Regions from separate parts of the Rhizobium sp. AN5 genome, predicted to be linked through region 3. Evidence: riboswitches for the same ligand, from Rfam matches in the RefSeq annotation. Region 3 holds a riboswitch; each other region holds the start of a gene.
The links. A riboswitch is a leader RNA that binds a small molecule or an ion and turns the genes downstream of it on or off. The one in region 3 is predicted to bind thiamine pyrophosphate.
Positions count from the first base shown of each region.

Region 1: another riboswitch for thiamine pyrophosphate. It lies ahead of thiC (phosphomethylpyrimidine synthase ThiC); the one in region 3 lies ahead of thiB (thiamine ABC transporter substrate binding subunit).
Region 2: another riboswitch for thiamine pyrophosphate. It lies ahead of CRP02_RS05160 (ABC transporter permease); the one in region 3 lies ahead of thiB (thiamine ABC transporter substrate binding subunit).

Region 1 covers NZ_OCMJ01000004.1:2,348,017-2,354,789, forward strand. The annotation lists gene thiS (sulfur carrier protein ThiS) at 1-138, opposite strand, end outside; gene thiO (glycine oxidase ThiO) at 107-1,111, opposite strand; gene thiC (phosphomethylpyrimidine synthase ThiC) at 1,113-2,936, opposite strand; TPP riboswitch at 3,031-3,142, opposite strand; gene CRP02_RS24225 (acyl carrier protein) at 3,323-3,574, shown strand; gene CRP02_RS24230 (acyl-CoA dehydrogenase family protein) at 3,574-4,755, shown strand; gene CRP02_RS24235 (amino acid--[acyl-carrier-protein] ligase) at 4,760-5,668, shown strand; gene CRP02_RS24240 (DUF1839 family protein) at 5,675-6,658, shown strand; gene CRP02_RS24245 (glycoside hydrolase family 2 protein) at 6,655-6,773, shown strand, end outside.
Region 2 covers NZ_OCMJ01000003.1:372,441-379,213, forward strand. The annotation lists gene CRP02_RS05140 (carbohydrate ABC transporter permease) at 1-85, shown strand, start outside; gene CRP02_RS05145 (carbohydrate ABC transporter permease) at 90-947, shown strand; gene CRP02_RS05150 (alpha-glucosidase) at 960-2,954, shown strand; gene CRP02_RS05155 (TadE/TadG family type IV pilus assembly protein) at 3,040-4,329, opposite strand; TPP riboswitch at 4,511-4,613, shown strand; gene CRP02_RS05160 (ABC transporter permease) at 4,742-5,527, shown strand; gene CRP02_RS05165 (ABC transporter substrate-binding protein) at 5,524-6,468, shown strand; gene CRP02_RS05170 (hydroxyethylthiazole kinase) at 6,471-6,773, shown strand, end outside.
Region 3 covers NZ_OCMJ01000004.1:2,505,228-2,512,000, forward strand. The annotation lists gene CRP02_RS24930 (M48 family metalloprotease) at 1-1,319, opposite strand, end outside; gene CRP02_RS24940 (ATP-binding cassette domain-containing protein) at 1,627-2,343, opposite strand; gene thiP (thiamine/thiamine pyrophosphate ABC transporter permease ThiP) at 2,340-3,965, opposite strand; gene thiB (thiamine ABC transporter substrate binding subunit) at 3,985-4,998, opposite strand; TPP riboswitch at 5,037-5,147, opposite strand; gene CRP02_RS24955 (VOC family protein) at 5,193-5,585, opposite strand; gene CRP02_RS24960 (ABC-F family ATP-binding cassette domain-containing protein) at 5,677-6,773, opposite strand, start outside.

The DNA.
Region 1 (6,773 bases), 160 kb from region 3:
GGCGCGCTCTTCCGAATGCACCAGATCGCCATTGACCGCCGTCGCCAGCCACTCGCCTTCATAGTCGAGGCTGGTGAGTAACCCGGCCAGCGTCTCGGTGGCGAGATCAAGCTCGTCGCCATTCACCAGAAGTTTCATGATCCTGTTCCTTTCCAGAGATATTTTGGCAGACGATTTCGGCCGCCTGCCGCGCCATCGCCGGCGACAGCAGGAAGCCATGCCGGTGGGCGCCGTTGATGAAGACGGTCCGGCCGTCCTGCGTAACTTTCGGCAGATTGTTGGGATAGGCGGGGCGCACGCCCGTTCCGGTCTCGATGATTTCCGCTTCGCCGAAGGCCGGATGTACGGCATAGGCGGCGTTCAGAAACTCCATCATCGAGCGCGCTGAAATGGCTCCGGCATCCTCTGTCTCGATCATCGTCGCACCCACCATGAAACGGCCCGGCTCGCGCGGCACGATGTAAAGCGGAATGCGCGGATGTAAGAGCCGGACGGCGCGCGACAGGGAGACCTCTGACGTGGCGAGATAGAGCATTTCTCCCCGAACGCCGCGAAGGTTGGCAATCTCGCCCACCGCCGCAGCGCCGGTGCAATCCACCACCCGATCGAACCGCTGCTCATCCACCGGAATACCCATATGAAACCGCACGCCCAAGCCGCAAAGCCGCGTAAGCAGCGATTTGAGCGCAAGGCGCGGATCGAGATGCCCCTCGCCCGTGAAATAAAGCCCGGAGCGGAACCGCCCGGCAAGGTCAGGCTCCAGAGCGGCGATTTCGCCCTCATCCACCCGCTGGTATCCAGTGGTTCTGGATGCAAACCGCGAAAGCTCAGCTTTGTCGCGGGGGGGCGCGACGACCAGCGTGCCGTGTCTGGTGACAAGGCCTGGGGTCGCCTCATCCCACCAGTCGAGAGCCGCCTGGCCGAGCGTCAAAACGGCCTCTTCCGCGTTTTCGCGCTCGCACCATGGCGCGAGCATGCCGCCCGCATAAAAGGATGCGCCGCGCGAGGCTTCAGCATTGCGCTCCGAAACCTCAACGGTCACGCCGTTTCGCGCCAGTTCGAAGGCCGCCGTCAGACCGGCGACCCCCGTTCCCTTAACAAGGACACGCATGCTACTGGCCGTCTGCCGGGGTCGCGAGCGGCATGTAAAGCTCGCCACCTTCCTTGAAGCGCGCGGCCATGGCCTCCAGCCCCTCCTTCTGCGCCTCGGCGCGGATGTCGTGGGAAATCCGCATCGAGCAGAATTTCGGCCCGCACATCGAGCAGAAATGCGCGACCTTGTGCGCCTCCTTCGGCAGGGTCTCGTCATGGAAGGAGCGCGCCGTGTCCGGATCCAGCGACAGGTTGAACTGGTCTTCCCAACGGAACTCGAACCTTGCACGCGACAGCGCATCGTCCCGCACCTGTGCTGCCGGATGGCCCTTGGCGAGATCGGCCGCGTGAGCCGCGATCTTGTAGGTGATGACACCGACCTTCACGTCGTTACGATCAGGCAGACCGAGATGTTCCTTCGGCGTGACATAGCAGAGCATCGCCGTGCCAAACCAGCCGATCATCGCTGCCCCGATGCCGGAAGTGATGTGGTCGTAACCGGGGGCGATATCGGTCGTTAGCGGCCCAAGCGTATAAAAGGGCGCCTCACCGCAGGTCTTCAACTGCTTGTCCATGTTCTCCTTGATCTTGTGCATCGGCACATGGCCGGGGCCTTCGATCATGACCTGGCAATCCTTCGCCCATGCGATCTGTGTCAGCTCACCGAGCGTCTCCAGCTCGGCAAATTGCGCGGCGTCATTGGCGTCGGCAATCGAACCGGGCCGTAACCCGTCACCCAGCGAGAAGGAAACGTCATAGGCACGGCAGATGTCGCAGATCTCGTCGAAATGCTCGTAGAGGAAGCTTTCCTTGTGGTGATGCAGACACCACTTCGCCATGATCGAACCGCCGCGTGAGACGATGCCGGTGACACGGTTGACGGTAAGCGGAATGTAATGCAGCCGAACACCGGCATGGATGGTGAAATAATCCACGCCTTGCTCCGCCTGTTCGATCAACGTATCGCGGAACACCTCCCAGTTGAGGTCCTCGGCAATGCCGTTGACCTTCTCCAGCGCCTGATAAAGCGGCACGGTGCCGATCGGTACCGGCGAATTGCGGATGATCCATTCGCGGATATTGTGGATGTTGCGCCCGGTCGAGAGATCCATGACTGTATCGGCACCCCAGCGGATCGCCCAGACCATCTTCTCCACCTCTTCGGCCATGGAGGAGGTGACGGCGGAGTTGCCGATATTGGCGTTGATCTTGACCAGAAAATTACGGCCGATGATCATCGGCTCAAGCTCGGGGTGATTGATGTTGGCCGGGATGATGGCGCGACCCGATGCGACTTCCTGACGGACGAACTCCGGCGTCACATAATCGGGTATCTGCGCGCCAAAACTCTCTCCATCACGAGCCAGCTTCTCCTTCGCCGCTTCGCGCCCCAGATTTTCGCGGATGGCGATGAACTCCATTTCCGGCGTGATGATGCCTGCCCGCGCATAGGCAAGCTGCGTTACGGCTTTTCCTTCCGTGGCCTTAAGCGGCTGGTGGCGCACGGCAAACTCCGGCGTCAGGCGTTCACCGGTGGCAAAGCCGTTATCCTCCGGCTTGACATGCCGCCCGTCGTAAGCCGCGACATCGCCGCGCGCTACGACCCAGTCGTGACGCAGGCGCGGCAGACCCTTTTCGATCAGAACGTTATGCAATGGATCGGTATAGGGGCCTGAGGAATCATAGACCGTGACCGGCGGTTCGCCCGCCGTCGGGTGGACGGCGATTTCGCGCATCGGCACGCGAATATGCGGATGCAAAATTCCGGTTTTGTGGATTTTCGTGGAGGCGGGATGCGGCCCGGTTGTGACGACAAGCGGGATATTCTTGGCAACGATATTCATCATGAGGCTCCAAAGTTTGACAGTGGAGACCCAGTTCGAGCCGGAATGATGGAAAATACCGACGCGTCGGCAGCGCAAGTTACACGCAGTCCGACCTTCGGTCTTTGCACCGTCCCTACGCCAGTATGAACTGGATCAGGTTCAACGGGTCACTGCGCATAAAAGCAGAATCTCAGCCCCTTGACGGGACACCCCTGGTGAATGGACACAAGAGAAAACACCGCCCGACATTTGTCAAGGGTGCTGCTGATGGCTGGCAAAGGTGGACGAACAACAAAAGCGCCGTTAGTGGTAATTAACCTAACGGTTTAGGCGAATATTATCGTTTTCAAATTAACGATAAGCACAAACCATCCTGATGTTAAATTCATGGGAGATAAGTCGGAATGAATGCGACTATTCGTGAAATACTGGCAAAATTCGGCCAGCTTCCTACCCCCGTCGATACGATTGAAAACGAAGCAGATCTTTATGCCGCAGGCCTTTCTTCCTTTGCATCGGTGCAATTGATGCTGGGTATCGAGGAAGCTTTCGATATCGAATTCCCCGACAACCTCTTGAACCGCAAGTCCTTTGCCAGCATCAAGGCCATCGAAGACACCGTTAAGCTCATTCTGGATGGTAAAGAGGCAGCCTGATGAATGTGACCGTTGCGCCGCAGGATGAAACGCTGTCCGCGCGCGCAGGCCGCGTCGCAGCAATTGCCGCCAAACATGCGGACGAGGTGGACTTCACCGGTCGCTTCCCGGAGGAAGCCGTCAAGGCGCTGAGACAAGAGCGCCTTCTCGGCATTCAGGTCCCGTCCTCTCTTGGTGGCGAAGGCGCATCCATACAGCAAATCGCCGATATCTGCGCCCGGCTTGGCCAGGCCTGTTCGGCAACCGCAATGATTTTCGCCATGCACCACATCAAGGCATCGAGCCTTGTGGAACACGGCGAGACAAGCCCATGGCATGCGGGCTTCATGAGCAGCATCGCAAGCGAACAGCTTCTGCTCGCATCGGCGACGACCGAAGGCGGAATCGGCGGCAATCTGCGCAATTCCATCTGCGCGATTGAGGTCGAAGGAGACATCTGCCGGCTGGAGAAGGACGCCACCGTCATTTCCTACGGCAGCAATGCGGATGCCATCCTCATCACCTCGCGCGCCCACAAGGACGCCGCCCCGGCCGATCAGGTGATGACTGTCTTCCTGAAAGATCAGTACACGCTCGAGAAGACCCATGTCTGGGACACACTCGGCATGCGTGGCACCTGTTCGGACGGTTTCCTGTTCCGCGGCGAGGCACCGGCGGTGCAGATATTCCCAAAACCCTTTGCGGAAATCGCCGCGCAATCCATGCTTGCAAGCTCGCATCTTCTGTGGAGCGCCGTGTGGTATGGCATCGCGTCGGATGCGGTGCTGCGCGCGCAATCCTTCGTCAGGACGGCAGCACGCAAGTCGCCCGGTGTCACACCGCCAGGCGCTATCCACATTGCCGAAATTTCCACCAAATTGCAGGTGGTCAAATCCAACGTCATTGCGGGCGTAAAGGCTTACGCGGACACCAAGAGCGACCCGGACAAGCTGATGTCCATGGCGTTCGCGGTTGCCATGAACAATGTGAAGATCTGTTCTTCGGAAACCATTCTGGAGATCATCGACCAAGCGATGCTGGTCTGCGGCATCATGGGTTACAAGAACGGTACGCCCTACAGCCTTGGCCGACATCTTCGCGACGCGCATTCCGCGCGCCTGATGATTTCCAACGACCGTATTCTCGGCAATTCCGCCAATCTCCTGCTGGTTCACAAGCAGGACACCAGCCTCTTGGGATAAGACCATGGATATGCAAACATCGTTTCTCGATCGACTGTTCGAAGAAGGCCTGCTGATTGAAACGGGTGTCGATGGTCTTTATGGACGCAGCGGCCAGTTCGAGGATGTCATTGCCGCATTCGAACGCCTGATCGACCGCACCGGCGGCCCGGACAGTGCAGAGGCGATCCGCTTCCCGCCCGGCATCAACCGCGCCTATTTCGAAAAGAGCGGTTACATGAAAAGCTTCCCGCAGCTTGCCGGCACAGTGCATTCCTTCTGCGGTTGCGAACTTGACCATGTCAGCCTTCTCAAATCCATGGATGAGGGCGGCGACTGGACAAAGGACCAGAAAGCAACCGATATCGTGCTGACGCCGGCCGCTTGCTACCCTCTTTATCCGACCATCGCCAAGCGCGGCGCATTGCCTTCCGGCGGCGGTCTCTACGACATCCAGTCCTATTGTTTCCGCCATGAACCCTCCAAGGACCCGGCACGTCAGCAGCTGTTCCGCATGCGGGAATATGTACGCATGGGCACGGAGAGCGATGTGACCGAATTCCGTCAGACATGGATGGATCGCGGCGTGGCGATGATGGAAGCCGTGGGCCTTGAAGTGACCATCGACGTGGCCAACGATCCCTTCTTCGGCCGCGCGGGCAAAATGCTCGCCAACAACCAGCGCGACCAGAACCTGAAATTCGAACTGTTGATCCCCGTCACATCCACCACCAACCCGACGGCCTGCATGAGCTTTAATTACCATCAGGACGCCTTTGGCCAGAAATGGGGATTGAACCTCGACAATGGTGATGTAGCTCACACCGCCTGCGTCGGTTTTGGCCTTGAGCGCATTGCGCTGGCACTTTTTGCGCATCACGGTCTGGATGTAAAAACATGGCCCGAAAAGGCCTTGAAAACACTCTGGGGCTAACCATTCATGCGGCAGATTTTCCCCGGTCTCGATCCCAAAAACTATGTGCAGCACCCGCTTCATTCGTCGGAAAGAATGTGGCCGGAGACCAATTGCTACATCGATTTGTGGATCGAGGTGCTGGCCTCGAAAGGGTTGCCGCCTGAGGCCATGTTCGGTTTCACCCTGACGCAGGATTTCGAAGGCGACCAGTTCACTTTCTTCAAGGTGCCGCTGGAAGATCTGGAAGCACTTTATGGCGTTCGCGCCACCGAACTTGCGATCTTCGACCGGGTGGAAAACCATATCGAAGCACAACTGGAACGCCGCCGCATCTGCCTGATCGAGATGGACAGCTTCTATATGCCCGATACCCACGGGGTGGGCTACCGGAAGGAACATGGCAAGACCACCATCGCCATCAACCGGCTGGACCTCGCAAACCGGGAACTCGATTATTTCCACAATGCCGGCTTCTTCCACCTGTCGGGCGAAGATTTCGACGGCCTGTTCCAGCATCACCTGTCAGAGAGCGAGCCGCCCTTCCTGCCCTATACGGAATTTGCAAAATTCGCAGACAGCAACCCTTCGCCGGCGCATATCCGCAAAACGGCCGAACGGCTGCTGAAGTTTCATTTTTCACGGCGACCATCCAACAATCCGGTCAGGGCTTTTGCAGCCGTGTTTCCGGCTCAGGTCGAGAAGGTGGCAGACCGGCCGTTCGGCTTTTTCCACAAATATGCCTTCAATACGCTGCGCCAGTTCGGCGCCAATTTCGAACTGGCGGCGAGCCACCTCGAATGGCTGGACAAGAGCGAATTTGCTGAAGCGAGAGACCACGCGCTGCGCATATCCGAGGTCGCCAAGACCGTGCAGTTCCAGCTCGCTCGCGCCGTCACGCGCCGTAAATTCGACGCGCTCGCCTCTGTGCTCGATCCGGCTGCGGATGCATGGGATGGTGTGATGGAAGCCCTTGCGGCAAAATTGTCGAACACCAGCGAGGCCGCGTGAGGACTTATCTTCCGCGCGAAAGCGAAAAATTACTAAGCGAAGGCTGGACGCTGACAATGACGTCCGCCAATGCCTGCGAAACGCCCTCGGATATTCCCGCAACCCTTGAAAGCCT
Region 2 (6,773 bases), on a different contig from region 3:
CGGTTCGGCACTGGCGGTCATGATGTTTGCGCTCTCCATGTGCGTCACCGCCGTTTATCTCCGCATTATCAGGACGAAGGACTGATCCCATGAGCACCGTTGCAACCTCCTCCGGTCTGTCCTCCTTCTTCTCCGGCAAGCCGCTGCGCTTCATTGCGGCCTCCATATTGCTGGTCAACGGCCTGTTTCCGGCAATATGGATCCTGTTCACCTCGCTGAAAACCGAAGCGGAACTGACGGTGAAACCGATCACATGGTTTCCGCATGCGCCAACGCTTGCCAATTACATGCAGGCCTTTTCCGACCAGCCGTTGCACCTCTTCCTGTTCAACAGCTTCATGGTTGCGCTGCTTTCCACGGCCCTCACAATTCTGATTTCGGTGCTGGCAGCCTATGCGCTGGCGCGGCTCGATCTCAAATATCGGGCGCTGATCCTCTCGCTCATCATCGCCGTTTCCACATTCCCGCTGGTAACGCTGCTGGTGCCTCTGTTCGAGATCATGCGTGCGCTCAACCTGCTCAATAGCTGGACTGCTCTTATCCTGCCTTACACCGTGCTCTCCCTGCCGGTCTGCACGCTGATGCTGGTGTCGTTCTTCGAAAGCATCCCGCGCGATCTGGAAAACGCCGCCATGATTGATGGCTGCACCCGCATCGGCGCGCTGTTCAAGGTTGTCGTGCCACTCTGCGCGCCGGGCGTCTTCACCGCCGGTATTCTCGCTTTCGTGAACGCCTGGGACGAATTCCTGCTGGCGCTTTCCTTCAATTCCAATCCGGCACTGCGCACGCTGCCGGTCGGCATCCAGCTTTACCAGGGTGAGTTCGCTTTCCCCTGGCCCGTCATCTCGGCGGCGCTAGTGGTCGGCATCGTCCCGGTCGCGATCCTGATCGTCATCTTTCAGGAACGCGTCGTCTCCGGTCTCACCGCCGGCGGTCTCAAGGGTTAAACAGGTACAGTCATGCAATTCGAAAAGACCAGAGACGGCTTCACGCTTGCGATTGGCGGCCGCACCATTCTTTCTCATTCGCCTGAGAACCCGGCTTTCTTCGCCGGTTTCGGCAAGGAGCGGATGGATATGTATCGCGGCAATTTCGATATCGAGGACTATGTCATCGAACGAACTGCGCTCCGCCACGCCGAAGTCAGTGGCGACAGCGTTACGCTGTCTTCCGCACCCGGGCAGGCCGCGCGCTTTCATCTGGCGCTGGATGGAAATGCCATCAGGGTCACGGCGCTGGATGAAACCATCAATCGGCTGTGGCTGCGGATCGTCGCAGATGAGGACGAACATGTCTGGGGCGGTGGCGAACAGATGTCCTATTTCGACATGCGCGGCCGCCGCTTTCCGCTCTGGACCTCCGAACCCGGTGTCGGCCGCGACAAGACCGCTGAAATCACCTTCAAGGCTGACGTCAGCGGCAAGGCGGGTGGCGATTATTACAACACCAATTACCCGCAGCCGACCTATCTGTCGTCGCGCAAATATGCTCTGCATGTGGAGACCAGCGCCTATTCGGTCTTCGATTTCCGCAACGAAGATTTCCACGAAGTCGAGATCTGGGCGATCCCCGAGAGGATCGAGTTTTTCACCGGCGATCGTTTCACCGATATCGTTTCCGCCCTCTCGCTGCGGTTCGGACGCCAGCCGGAACTGCCGGAGTGGGTCTATAGCGGCGCGATCATCGGGTTAAAGGATGGCGCCAACTCCTTTGCCCGGCTGGAAAAAATCCGCGCTGCCGGAACCAAGGTCTCCGGCCTGTGGTGCGAGGACTGGGTGGGGCTTCGCCAGACATCCTTTGGCGCCCGGCTCTTCTGGGACTGGCAGGCCAATGAGGCGCGTTATCCGCATCTGCGTCAGAAGATCGCCGAGCTTGCCGATCAGGGCATTCGTTTTCTGGGATACGTGAACCCCTATCTCTGCGTCGACGGCCCGCTTTTTCCGGAGGCGGAGGCGGCCGGTTATTTCGCCACCGGTGCGGACGGCAAGACGGCGCTCGTGGATTTCGGCGAGTTCGATTGTGGCGTGGTCGATTTCACCAATCCGGCCGCAGCCGAGTGGTTTGCCGAAGAGATCATCGGCAAGAACATGCTGGATTTCGGCCTTTCCGGCTGGATGGCCGATTTCGGCGAATATCTGCCGATCGACATCACGCTATCGAACGGCATCGACGCCAAACTGATGCACAATGCCTGGCCGACGCTCTGGGCAGAGGTCAACGCCAAGGCCGTTGAAAGCCGCGGCAAAACCGGCGAAGCGCTGTTCTTCATGCGGGCGGGCTTTACCGGTGTGCAAGCCCATTGCCCGCTACTGTGGGGCGGTGACCAGTCCGTCGATTTCTCCCGCCATGACGGTCTCGTCACCGTCATATGTGGCGCATTGTCTTCCGGTCTTCTCGGCAATGCCTATCACCATTCCGATATTGGCGGTTATACCAGCCTGTTCGGCAATGTCAGAACCCCGGAACTCATCATGCGCTGGACAGAGATGGCAGCCTTTACCCCTGTCATGCGCACCCATGAGGGCAATCGCCCGCGCGACAATCTCCAGATCGATCAGGACGAGACGGTTCTTGGTCATTTTGCCCGCATGACGGCGATCTACGTTGCACTCGCTCCCTATCTGAAATCGCTCTCCACTGAAGCGGCCAAAACCGGCCTGCCGGTACAGCGCCCGCTTTTCCTGCATCACGAGAACGACCGGCAGACCTATGCCATTCAGGACAGCTATCTCTACGGGGCCGACATGCTGGTCGCACCCGTGTGCAAGGCGGGGGAGACGCAGCGCACGCTTTACCTTCCGGGCGATAGTGAATGGGTGCATCTTTGGAGTGGCGCGCGGTATTTTGGCGGGCACGAGATCACCGTGGAGGCTCCGATAGGCCAACCGGCTGTGTTCTACCGCGCTGAAACGCCCTTTACTGCGTTATTTGAACAGCTTCGCAATATCGCTTGAAGCATCACCTTCCGGCCATTTCCAAAAAACGCCGCAAATATTGCGGCGTTCAACCGATGCTTTAACAGGCCTCGCTAAACGGCCATCAGCCCGTCAGGCGTGGTGATGTAATGGCTTTCTTGAACAGCACCGTCATCGCGTCGCTGATGCCCTGGGACGGGCTGACTTCGAAGTACAGGCCCGGGGAAGCACAGCTCTGCATGCGTGAGCCGATTTCCGCCTGAAAGGGTTTGATCCAGCTATTATACCAGTCATTCGTCGGCAGCGGCAGATAGGTGGTATAAAGCACCGCGATACGAAAACCCTTTTCCTTCAATTTCGTACAGTCTTTGATGTCGATCGGCTCCTGACAGCGGCCTCCTGTCAGTTTTTTCGTACAGGAGGACGGCTTGTAACTGTCGCCCACCCCGTCTGAAACAAAGAAAATAACCTTATCCGGGTTTGCCGAGCTTGCGCCCGTGCCCGAACTGCCGACCTTATCTCCAATCTGGACCAGTGCCCGGTCGAAATCGGTTTGCTGGTCGTTGTTGTATCCCTGATAGGGGATCGACATCAGGTTGATTTCACCAGCTTTTTTCTTTGCTGCGTCCAGATCCGAGGTTAGCGAAACGACCTCAAGCAGCTTGGTATCTTCCGCCCGTTCCCCGAAGGTATAGACGGCCATGCGATATTGATTGCTGCTTTTGCGCGTGGACTTTGCCGTGTCCATCAGGCTGGCGGTTGCCTTAGCAACCACGTCGATACGCGTCGTAACCCCGAGTTTCTTGGCCTTGAAGTAATAGCTGTTCGGGTCTGCCACGCCGTCCTTCACGATGTGACAGGCAAAAGCGCATTTATCGCCAGTATTCGCAACCAGGGTGGCAACATCCGTGGGTGTGGCGCCCACTCCCATGGAGGGCGTATTATCAAGTAGAAGATAGAAATCGCTGAAGGTTTCCGTTTCGTATTTGGCCGTGGCCGTGCCGCCAACCGAAACGAAATCTTTCCCCAGAAGCCCTGAGAGCGTCGTGCTGACCGACGCCTTGAAGCTGACGGACGACTCGACCACATTGCCGTGCTTGATCACCGAAACATCGACAGAGGTAATGGTGTAGTCCGCGTCGCCGCGCTGATTGCCATCGAAGAATGCCCGGGCTTCGTCATTGCCGACGGGAATGACACCGTCCCCCGACATCTTCTTTGCCGCCTGAACACTTGCGGACATATCGGCGACTGCCGCCAGAGCTGCGGAATCCGCCGCCTGCTGCAGATCGGCTTTGACCGACATGCCGCGCGTAATATCGAGCGCCACACCGGCAGCCCCGCACAGAGGCACCATGAGCAGCGCGGTCAGAATGCCAAAATTTCCAGATTTCTCTTGCCAGAAGTTTTTCAAGTTCGCCCCCAACCATTCTGGGAGCTGAAGCTAATACAGCGGAATTGAAAAGCGGTTTCAATAAATAACTAATTTTTGATAAACTTAATATAATCAATAACTAATATGTTCGCGGCAAATTCGCCAATATTCTCGTTAACTTTCAACGTTGACATTACTTCAAAACCCTCCTAGCAAATCAGTCTCTTCCGAGGGGAGCACCTGACGGTGCTGAGATGGCGATGAGCCGGACCCTTGAACCTGATCCGGGTCATGCCGGCGTAGGAACGGAAACTGTAGCGCGTTTGCGGTACTGCCCTTTCTCTTCTCCGCTTTGCCCGGATCTCCGTGATCGCCACAGCTGGAGACCGAACGATGATGATGAAACATCCTTCCCTTCGTATACGGTACGGCTGCGTCTGAGGCCCGGCCGATGCGTGCCTCCCATGCGCTTAAGGGCGTCGTTCTCATTCTGATTGTCTGGCAGCTGGGCATCTGGCTGTTTGCACCGCCCCGCTATATCCTGCCCTCGCCCGCCGATGTTGCCGCAGCACTCCTGCGCCAGCCTGCCTTCCTGTTCGGACAGGCCATGGTGACATCAGGTGAAATGGCCGCCGGGCTTGCGGCTGGCATTGCCGCCGGCATTCTCGTTGCCTTTACGATTGCCGCCGTCCCGCGTTTTGGCCGCCTCGTCTGGCCCATGGTTCTCGTGTTGCAGGCATTTCCGGTCTTCGTGCTGGCCCCCATTCTCGTACTCTGGTTCGGTTTCGGCATGGCTTCGAAAGTGGTCATGACGGCGATCATCATCTTTTTCCCCGTCGCTTCAGCCTTCACCGATGGCCTCAATCGCACGGATCGGACGATCCTCGATGCCGCCTCGCTGACGGAGGCGAGCCACTGGCAAATCCTAATCCGGTTGCGTGTGCCGCTGGCGCTTCCCTCACTCATTTCCGGGCTGAGGGTCGCAGCTCCGCTCGCCCCGCTCGGCGCGGTCATTGGCGAATGGGTGGGCGCCTCCGCCGGGCTGGGTTTTGTCATGATCCAGTCCAATGCCCGCATGCAGACCGACACAATGTTCGCCGCCATGACCATTCTCGCCGTCATGGCGGTGCTGCTGCGGCTTGTCGTCGACCGGGCAACGGCCAACCTCGCCCCCTGGGCCAAAGAAACAGACCACGTCATTCCTTTCAAACATTTGCGGAGACTTTCGGCATCATGAAACGAACTCTTCTTTCCCTCATCGTTGCGGCAGCAAGCGTGCTTTCGCCCGTGCAATCGCAGGCGGCAGACAAGCTTACCGTATTGCTGGAATGGTTCGTGAACCCGGACCATGCACCGATGGTGATTGCCAAGGAACGCGGCCTTTTCGCCGATGCAGGGCTGGAGGTCGAGTTGATCCCGCCCGCAGACCCATCCGCCGTACCGCGTCTCGTCTCGGCAAAGCAGGCCGATATCGGTGTACACTACCAGCCGAACCTCTATCTCGACCACGATGCAGGGCTGCCGCTTGTCCGTTTCGGCACGCTGGTGGAAACCCCGCTGAACACCGTCACCGTTCTGGCCGATGGTCCGATCAAGAGCCTGAAGGACCTGAAGGGCAAGAAGGTCGGCTTCTCGGTTTCCGGTTTCGAGGATGCTATGCTGAAGCGCATGCTGGAGAAGGAGGGACTGACGAAAGACGATGTGGAACTGGTCAACGTCAATTTCTCACTCTCGCCGTCCCTGATTGCCGGCAAGGTCGATGCCACGCTTGGCGGTTTCCGTAATTTCGAACTGACGCAGATGAAGCTTGAGGGCCACGACGGCCGCTCGTTCTTCCCCGAGGAACATGGCGTGCCCGCCTATGACGAACTGATCTTCGTCACCCATCGTGATCTCGTGAAAGACAGCCGCCTGCCGCGTTTTCTCTCGGCCGTTGAGCAAGCCGCGATTTTCATCACCAACCACCCGCAAGAATCCTGGCAGCTTTTCATCAAGGCCTATCCGAACCTTGACGACGCGCTGAACAAACAGGCGTTTTTCGATACGCTGCCGCGTTTTGCCAAACGTCCAGGCGCACTCGATCGCACCCGATACACGCGCTTCGGCACCTTCATGCAGGACATGCAACTGATCAAGCAGGCGCCGGCGGCGGAAGACATTGCCGTGGAGCTGCAATAACCATGGCAAACAGTTTTCCGACTGCGGCGAAGGCCGCGGAGATCCTCGAAAGGGTAAGGCAGACGCGCCCGCGCGTGCATTGCCTGATGAACACCGTGGTGCAGAAATTCACCGCGGACGGCATTACCGTTGTCGGCGGCATCCCCTCGATGACAACCTCACTCGAAGAAATCGGTGCTTTCGTCACGAAAGCCGATGCGGTGACGATCAATCTCGGCACGCTCGACGCCGACCGGCGCAAAGTCATTCGATTTGCCGTCGAGATTGCCCGCGCGGCTGGCAAGCCGTGGATTCTGGACCCCGTG
Region 3 (6,773 bases):
ACCGTCACCACACGCACGCGCAGAGGTTTTAACGATGCAATCTCCTGCGGCGTCATCTTGCGGAAACTCGTGCGCAACACGTTGGCGATGGAATCGAGCTGCGTGTTACCCTTCGGCACGGCCGTCAGGAAGCGGAATATCTGCTGACCGACACGGATGACGGTAACGTCAAAGTCCCATTTGTCCGCCGTCGCCCGGGCTGTCGCGGCCTCCAGACCGTTGATCTGCGTTTCCTTCACGGTTTCCGGCATCAGGCCGGCAACCCAGCCGCTGGTCAGGTAATTGGCAAGAGTGGTCTGTTTCGGATCGGCCACGCCGTCGAAACGGATCGCCACATCGCCCGGCCCCGTCGCAAGAACGGCCTCCACCTTGTTGTCGATGACGAAACCTTCCGGCACGTCGAAACGGATACCGAGCGTTCCGTGCAGGAAGGTCTGGCCCCGGACATAGCCCTCCTGCGGGCTGTCGCCGTAAAGCAGGCCGTCTATTCCATCCAGAAACCAGTCGCGCCCACGATCCCCGACCTGACCGTCCTGGCCGAAGGCGCGGGCATGCCGGCGTGCAAGCTCGATGCGCTGCGGCGTGTTGGGGTGGCTGGAAAGAAAGTCGAGGCTCTGGTCGTTTTCGGGATCAGCCGAGGAGAAACGCGCATAGGCCGCCATCGAATCCAGAAACCGCGGCGATGCGAAGGGGTCGTAGCCGGCCTCACCCAACATGCGCACGCCAATCACGTCCGCCTGCAATTCCTGCTGACGCGAAAAAGCCGCAAGCCGCAGCTTGCCGCGAGCAAGCGCCTGCTTGCCGGCGAGATCGCTCGACAGAACCTCGGCGACCACGCGGCTTGCAATCACCTCCGCCTCTTCCCGACGCTGGCGCTCGATGCCGTGGTTTGCGGTAACGTGGCCCATCTCATGCGAAAGCACGGCGGCCACTTCCGAGGCATCGTTTGCGAGAGCCAGAAGCCCGCGCGTCACGTAAAGATACCCACCCGGCAGCGCAAAGGCGTTGATAGCAGGCGAGTTGAGGATGGTGATGCGATAGGATTGCTGCGGATTTTCCGAAACGGCCGTCAGCGCGCCGGCGATGCGGGCGACAAGCCGCTCCGTCTTGGCATCACGATATTCGCCACCATAACTCGCCACGATACGCGGATGTTCGCGCGCGCCCATCTGCGCACGGGGATCATTCTTCTGCACCTCTTCCACAGTCTGCGGATTGTCCGAAGGCCGCAAGGTGGACTGGTAGGCCGGGCTGAAGAGAGACTGACACGATGACAGGAATACGGCAGACGCCGTCAGCACGGAACACACGGCAGCCATCCTGCCCGAACGGCGAAGGCCTGAACGGGAGAAAAGCCTCCACTGCGCAGTCATGCTATTTCTCATTCTCTATGCCTGCCCATAACGTTCCTGATCATCCGTTAATTGCAGACCAGAATAACAGATTCGCCCCAGCGAGCCATGAATGTCGAAACGGTAAAAACGATCCATCAAGTCCGGAATATTCCTGAAGAACGCAATAATTCTCGTCTTTTCTCGGGCAACGACTTGAAACTGGCAAGTGCAAATTAACGCCATTGAAGTTATCTAAAGCGATTGCCAGCGGCACGCGTCGAAAATAAGGCGATCAGCCGTTCAGAAAACTGTCGACCGCCTTCACATTTTGTGTGGCGAAGAAATCTGCGGTCGCGCCACTATAGACGACCCGGCCGCGATCAAGAAAAACCACCCGCTGCGCCAGCTTTTTTATGTCGTCTGGATGGTGCGTGACAATAATCACCGTATTTTTTGTTTCGGCATGCAAGTCGAGAAGCAGGGAGGTCATGCCCGCCCGCAGCCCCGGATCGAGCGCCGCGAAAGGCTCGTCCAGCAGCATGACCGGTTTTTTCCGAACCAGCGCACGCGCCAGCGCCGCCCTTTGCCTTTCTCCGCCGGAAAGCGTGCCCGGCAAACGTTTGTCAAAACCCGCAAGACCAACGCGTGTGAGCGCCATGTCGATCCTCTGCCTGTCTTCCGCCCGCAGCTTCAGCCCGGGGCTGATGCCGAGCGCGACATTGGTGAAGATATCGAGATGGGCGAAAAGATTATTATCCTGGAAGATCGAGGAGACCGGTCGCTCGGAAGGATCGAGCGCCTTCATGTCCCGCCCGCCGATCAGGACGCGCCCGGAATCGGGCAATTCAAAACCGGCGATGAGATTGAGGAGCGTCGACTTGCCAGAACCGGATGCACCGACGACGGCAGTCATCTGGCCTTGCGGGAATATACAATCGAGATCGAAATCCTGCGTTCCGAGCTGCAGTCTAACCTTGTCCAGCCCCACGGCAAATTCATCGCCCGTCATATACTCGCCCTTGCTGATTGGGATTGCCGTGAAACGCCGCCCGCGGCAAGCAGCAGGCAGACGACGCCAAGGATGAACGCGTATCCGGCGGCATCGTTGGTGCGGTAGCTGCCCATATTGCTATAGACCAGCCATGGCAAGGTGACGAAATTTTCCGATCCGAACAGGGCGACCGCCCCAAGATCACCAAGCGACAGCGCCATGGCGAAGGAAAACGCCATAACCAAAGGCCGCCAGAGTACCGGCAGATCAGCGAATCGCAGCCGTGTCAGGCCCTGAAGCCCGAGACTGGCGGAGAGCCGGCCGGTGCGCAGAAAATGGCTGGTAAAGGCTGGCTCCAATACCCGCATGGCAAGCGGCAGCGCCATCAGCATATTGATGATCGCCACGAGAACCGGCGCATAAAAGCTGACATCACCGAGAGGCCGCAACAACAGAAACCATCCGCTTCCGAGCACAACAGGCGGCACCAGCAGCACAAGCGAAGACCCAGCGCCGAGCGTGGCCGACAGAAAGCGCAGGGGCTGAGCCACATGCCGTCTTGAACCCACGGCTTGGCGCGCATTGATGATTGCAAAGCAGCAGAGCACAACGAGAGTTGCGGAGAGTGCGGCGATGGCTAGGCTGGTGGCGGCCGCCCGCAGAAAAATCGGCGCCGACAGAAGGCGCGGCAGATCGGCGCTCAAGCCTGAGACGGTTATGGCCACAAGCGGCAGGCCAATCAGCAGAACCGCAAGAATGATTGCCGCCCCATCCCAAAGACGCGCACCAATCCCTTTGCCATCGAAGCGGCGAAGGGGCCGCCCAAGCGAGGCGATCTCTGCCTCGGGCGATGGCAAAAAGGCAAGAAGGCCGAGCAGAACTGCCGTGATTGCAATCTGCAAAACCGAAAGCGCGATTGCCCGTTGCGGATCGAAATCAAACCGCAGCGCCTGGTAGATTGCGACCTCAAGTGTCGTCGCCGCCGGTCCACCTCCCAGCAGAAGCACTAGCGTGAAGCTGGTGGCGCACAGCATGAAGACAAGCCCGGCAATACCGGGAACAAGCCGCGAGACGGCCGGCCACTCGATGAAGCGGAAAACCGAAACCGGCCCCATGCCAAGACTTGCCGCCATCCGCCAATATTCGCCCGGAATCCGCTCCAGCCCGGCCAGCATCAGCCGCACTGCAAGCGGCAGATTGAAAAACACATGGGCGATGAGAATCCCGGAAAGGCCGTAAATACTGAAGGGCTGCTCCGCACCGGCAAAAACAAGGGCAGTATTCAAAACACCCTGCCTGCCCCAGATCGTGATGATGCCGAAGGCGCCGACGATCACCGGCAGCCCCATCGGCACAGCCATCAACCTGATAATCCAAATCCGCCCCGGAAAATGCTGTCTGCGGGAGAGCGCAAGCGCCACCGGCAGGCCGAGAACAATGGAAAGAACAGTGGACAACGTTGCCTGATAGAGCGTGAAGCGCAGGATGCGCAGCGTGTAGGCATCCACGATTCCGGCGGCGGATGTGCCGGCATCGAAAGACAGGAGTGCTGAGACAGCAAGCGCCATGAACAGGAAAACGGCGGCAAACGCCGCCGTTCCGCCAATGATCGACCATCTGTAGTCGCGACGCAGCATCATGCGCGGGCGTGCCTCTTGCTCAGTTCATGCTCATGGCCGCAAGCCATTCGTCGATCCAGGCCTTGCGGTTCTTCGCCACCTCTTCCGGGTCCATCTGGAAGGTCTTCTGCGGCACGACGAGTTTGGAAAATGCCTCGGGCAGGGGCCTGGACGTTGCCGCGACCGGCATCATCCAGTTGTTTTCCGGAATGGCATCCTGAAATCCTGATGTGAGCGTGAAAGCGAGGAACTGCTTCGCCAGTTCCTTGTGCGGCGCGTTTTTGAGAAGGGCGGAAACCTCGATCTGGATGTAGTGCCCCTCGGAAAAAGCCGCGGCCTGATAGCGATCCGTCTTTTCCGAGACCATGTGATAGGCAGGCGACGTGGTGTAGGAGAGCACCATCGGCACCTCACCCTTGGTGAAAAGGCCATAGGATTCCGACCAGCCCGGCGTGACGGTGAGAATGCGCTTCCGGAGCTTCGCCCAGGCTTCCGGTGCCTTGTCGCCGTAAACGGACTTCACCCAGAGCAGCAGGCCAAGCCCCGGCGTGGAGGTGCGCGGGTCCTGAATGGCGATTTTCTGTGAAGGATCGCCTTCCACCAGATCCTTCAGGCTCGTCGGCGGATTTTTTATCGTCTGCGTGTCATAGACAACGGCGAAATGACCGTAGTCGTAAGGGACGAAAATGTCGTCCTTGTAACCGCCCGGCACCTTGGCCGCCGATGCATCGATACCGCTGATATCGAAGAGGCCGGTCTGTTTCGCTTCCGCGACCAGATTGGTGTCGAGACCAACCACGACATCCGCCTTCGACGCCGCCCCTTCAAGCTTCAGGCGGTTGAGCAGCGCCACGCCATCCGCCACACCGACGAAATTGACCGTGCAATTGCACACTTTCTCGAAGGCCTCTTTCACCTTGGGGCCGGGACCCCATTCGGAAACGAAGCTTTCATAGGTGTAGACGGTCAGTTCCTGTCTGTCCTGAGCAGTGGCAAGACCGGGCAGAAACAACGAAACGGCAACGAGGGAATTCAGGAAAAGACGACGGCGCACGGGTATCTCCTCAAAAAACGAAAAGGGAAATAGCCGCTTGCCTTAAGCCGTCTAATCCCTCCGCCGGTATGAACCGGATCAGGTTCTTCGGGTTGGCAAGCCTCTCAGCCTTTTGCACGCAAGCACAAAAGACACCCCGTTAGATCAAGATGATGATGTAGTCCCGCTGTCTCTGATTGGCAAGATGGCTGCCGTCAGGCCTGCTGCACCATGTGCACCAGTTCCCAGACATGGCCGTCGGGATCCTGAAAACTACCGGCATACATGAAACCGTGATCCTGAACCGGTTTCCAGCTGCTGCCACCCGAGGCGAGCGCCGTTTCGATCATCCGGTCGATTTCCTCACGGCTTCCCGCTGTGAGACAGGTCAGGACCTCGGTGCTGCGTGTGGCGTCGGCGATATCGCCATTGATGAAATCGCGAAAACGCTCCTCCTGAAGAAGCATCACGAAGATGTTCTCCTCAACGATCATGCAGAGCGTGCGGTCATCCGAATATTCCTGATTGAAGGTGAAACCGAGAGCCGTGAAGAAGCTTCTCGATGTCTCGATATTCTTGACCGGCAGATTGACGAAGATCATGCGCATTTTCTGAACTCCTCCGAATCCGCACAGGAAACGGCAATTCCGCCTCCCTGTCAAAGGCGGCTGAGACCTTAGTCAAGAAATCGCGACCCACTCACCCTTCAATTTCCTCGCGCAGCATCTCCAGCTCCAGCCATTCCTCTTCCATGGCTTCGAGCTTTTCGCGCAGCTTCGTCATTTCCTGCGCCAGCGTATTGAAGGTAGCCGGGTCCTTGGTGAACAGATTGGGGTCGGCCATGCGCTGCTCACGCTTGGCGATTTCGCCCTGCGCCTTCTCCATTTCCTTTGGAAGGTTTTCGAGCGCAAATTTTTGCTTGAAGGAAAGCTTGCCCTTGGCCTTTGAGGGGTCCTGCGACGCGGAGGCGGAAGGGGCGGTCTTTGCCTTTTCCTGCTTCTCCGCCTTGCGCTTTTCTTCCGCAGCACCCTTGCGTTGCGCCATCATGTCCGAATAGCCGCCGGCATATTCGATCCAGCGTCCATCCGGCTGGTCCGGATTGGCGGGCGCGATTGTGGAGGTGACGGTACGGTCGAGGAAATCGCGGTCGTGGCTGACGAGAATGACCGTGCCGGAAAAGCCCGCAACGATTTCCTGCAACAGATCGAGCGTTTCGATATCGAGATCGTTGGTCGGCTCGTCAAGGATCAGCAGGTTGGTAGGCCGCGCCAGAATGCGCGCAAGAATAAGACGGGCGCGCTCACCACCGGAGAGGTTGCGGATGGGCGTGCGGGCCTGTTCCGGCTGGAACAGGAAGTCCTTCATGTAACCCGTCACATGTTTCAACTCGCCATTGACCAGCAAATTGTCGCCGCGACCGTCGGTGAGGTAATGAGCGAGCGTATCGTTTGGATTGAGATCTTCACGCTTCTGGTCAAGTGTCGCGATTTCCAGATTGGTGCCGAGCTTTACCGTGCCGCTATCGGGCTGAAGCTGGCCGGTCAGCATCTTCAAAAGCGTTGTCTTGCCGGCACCGTTCGGCCCGACGAGACCGATGCAATCACCGCGATGCACCCGCAGCGAAAACGGCGCGATGATCACGCGCTCGCCGTAAGACTTGGTGATTGCGTCTGCCTCGATGACCAGTTTGCCGGATTCCCGCACCTCCGCAGCCGTCGCCTGCACGCTGCCCTGCGGTCCCTTGTGGCCGCGATAGTCCGCACGCATTGCCTGAAGCTCGCCCACACGGCGCATGT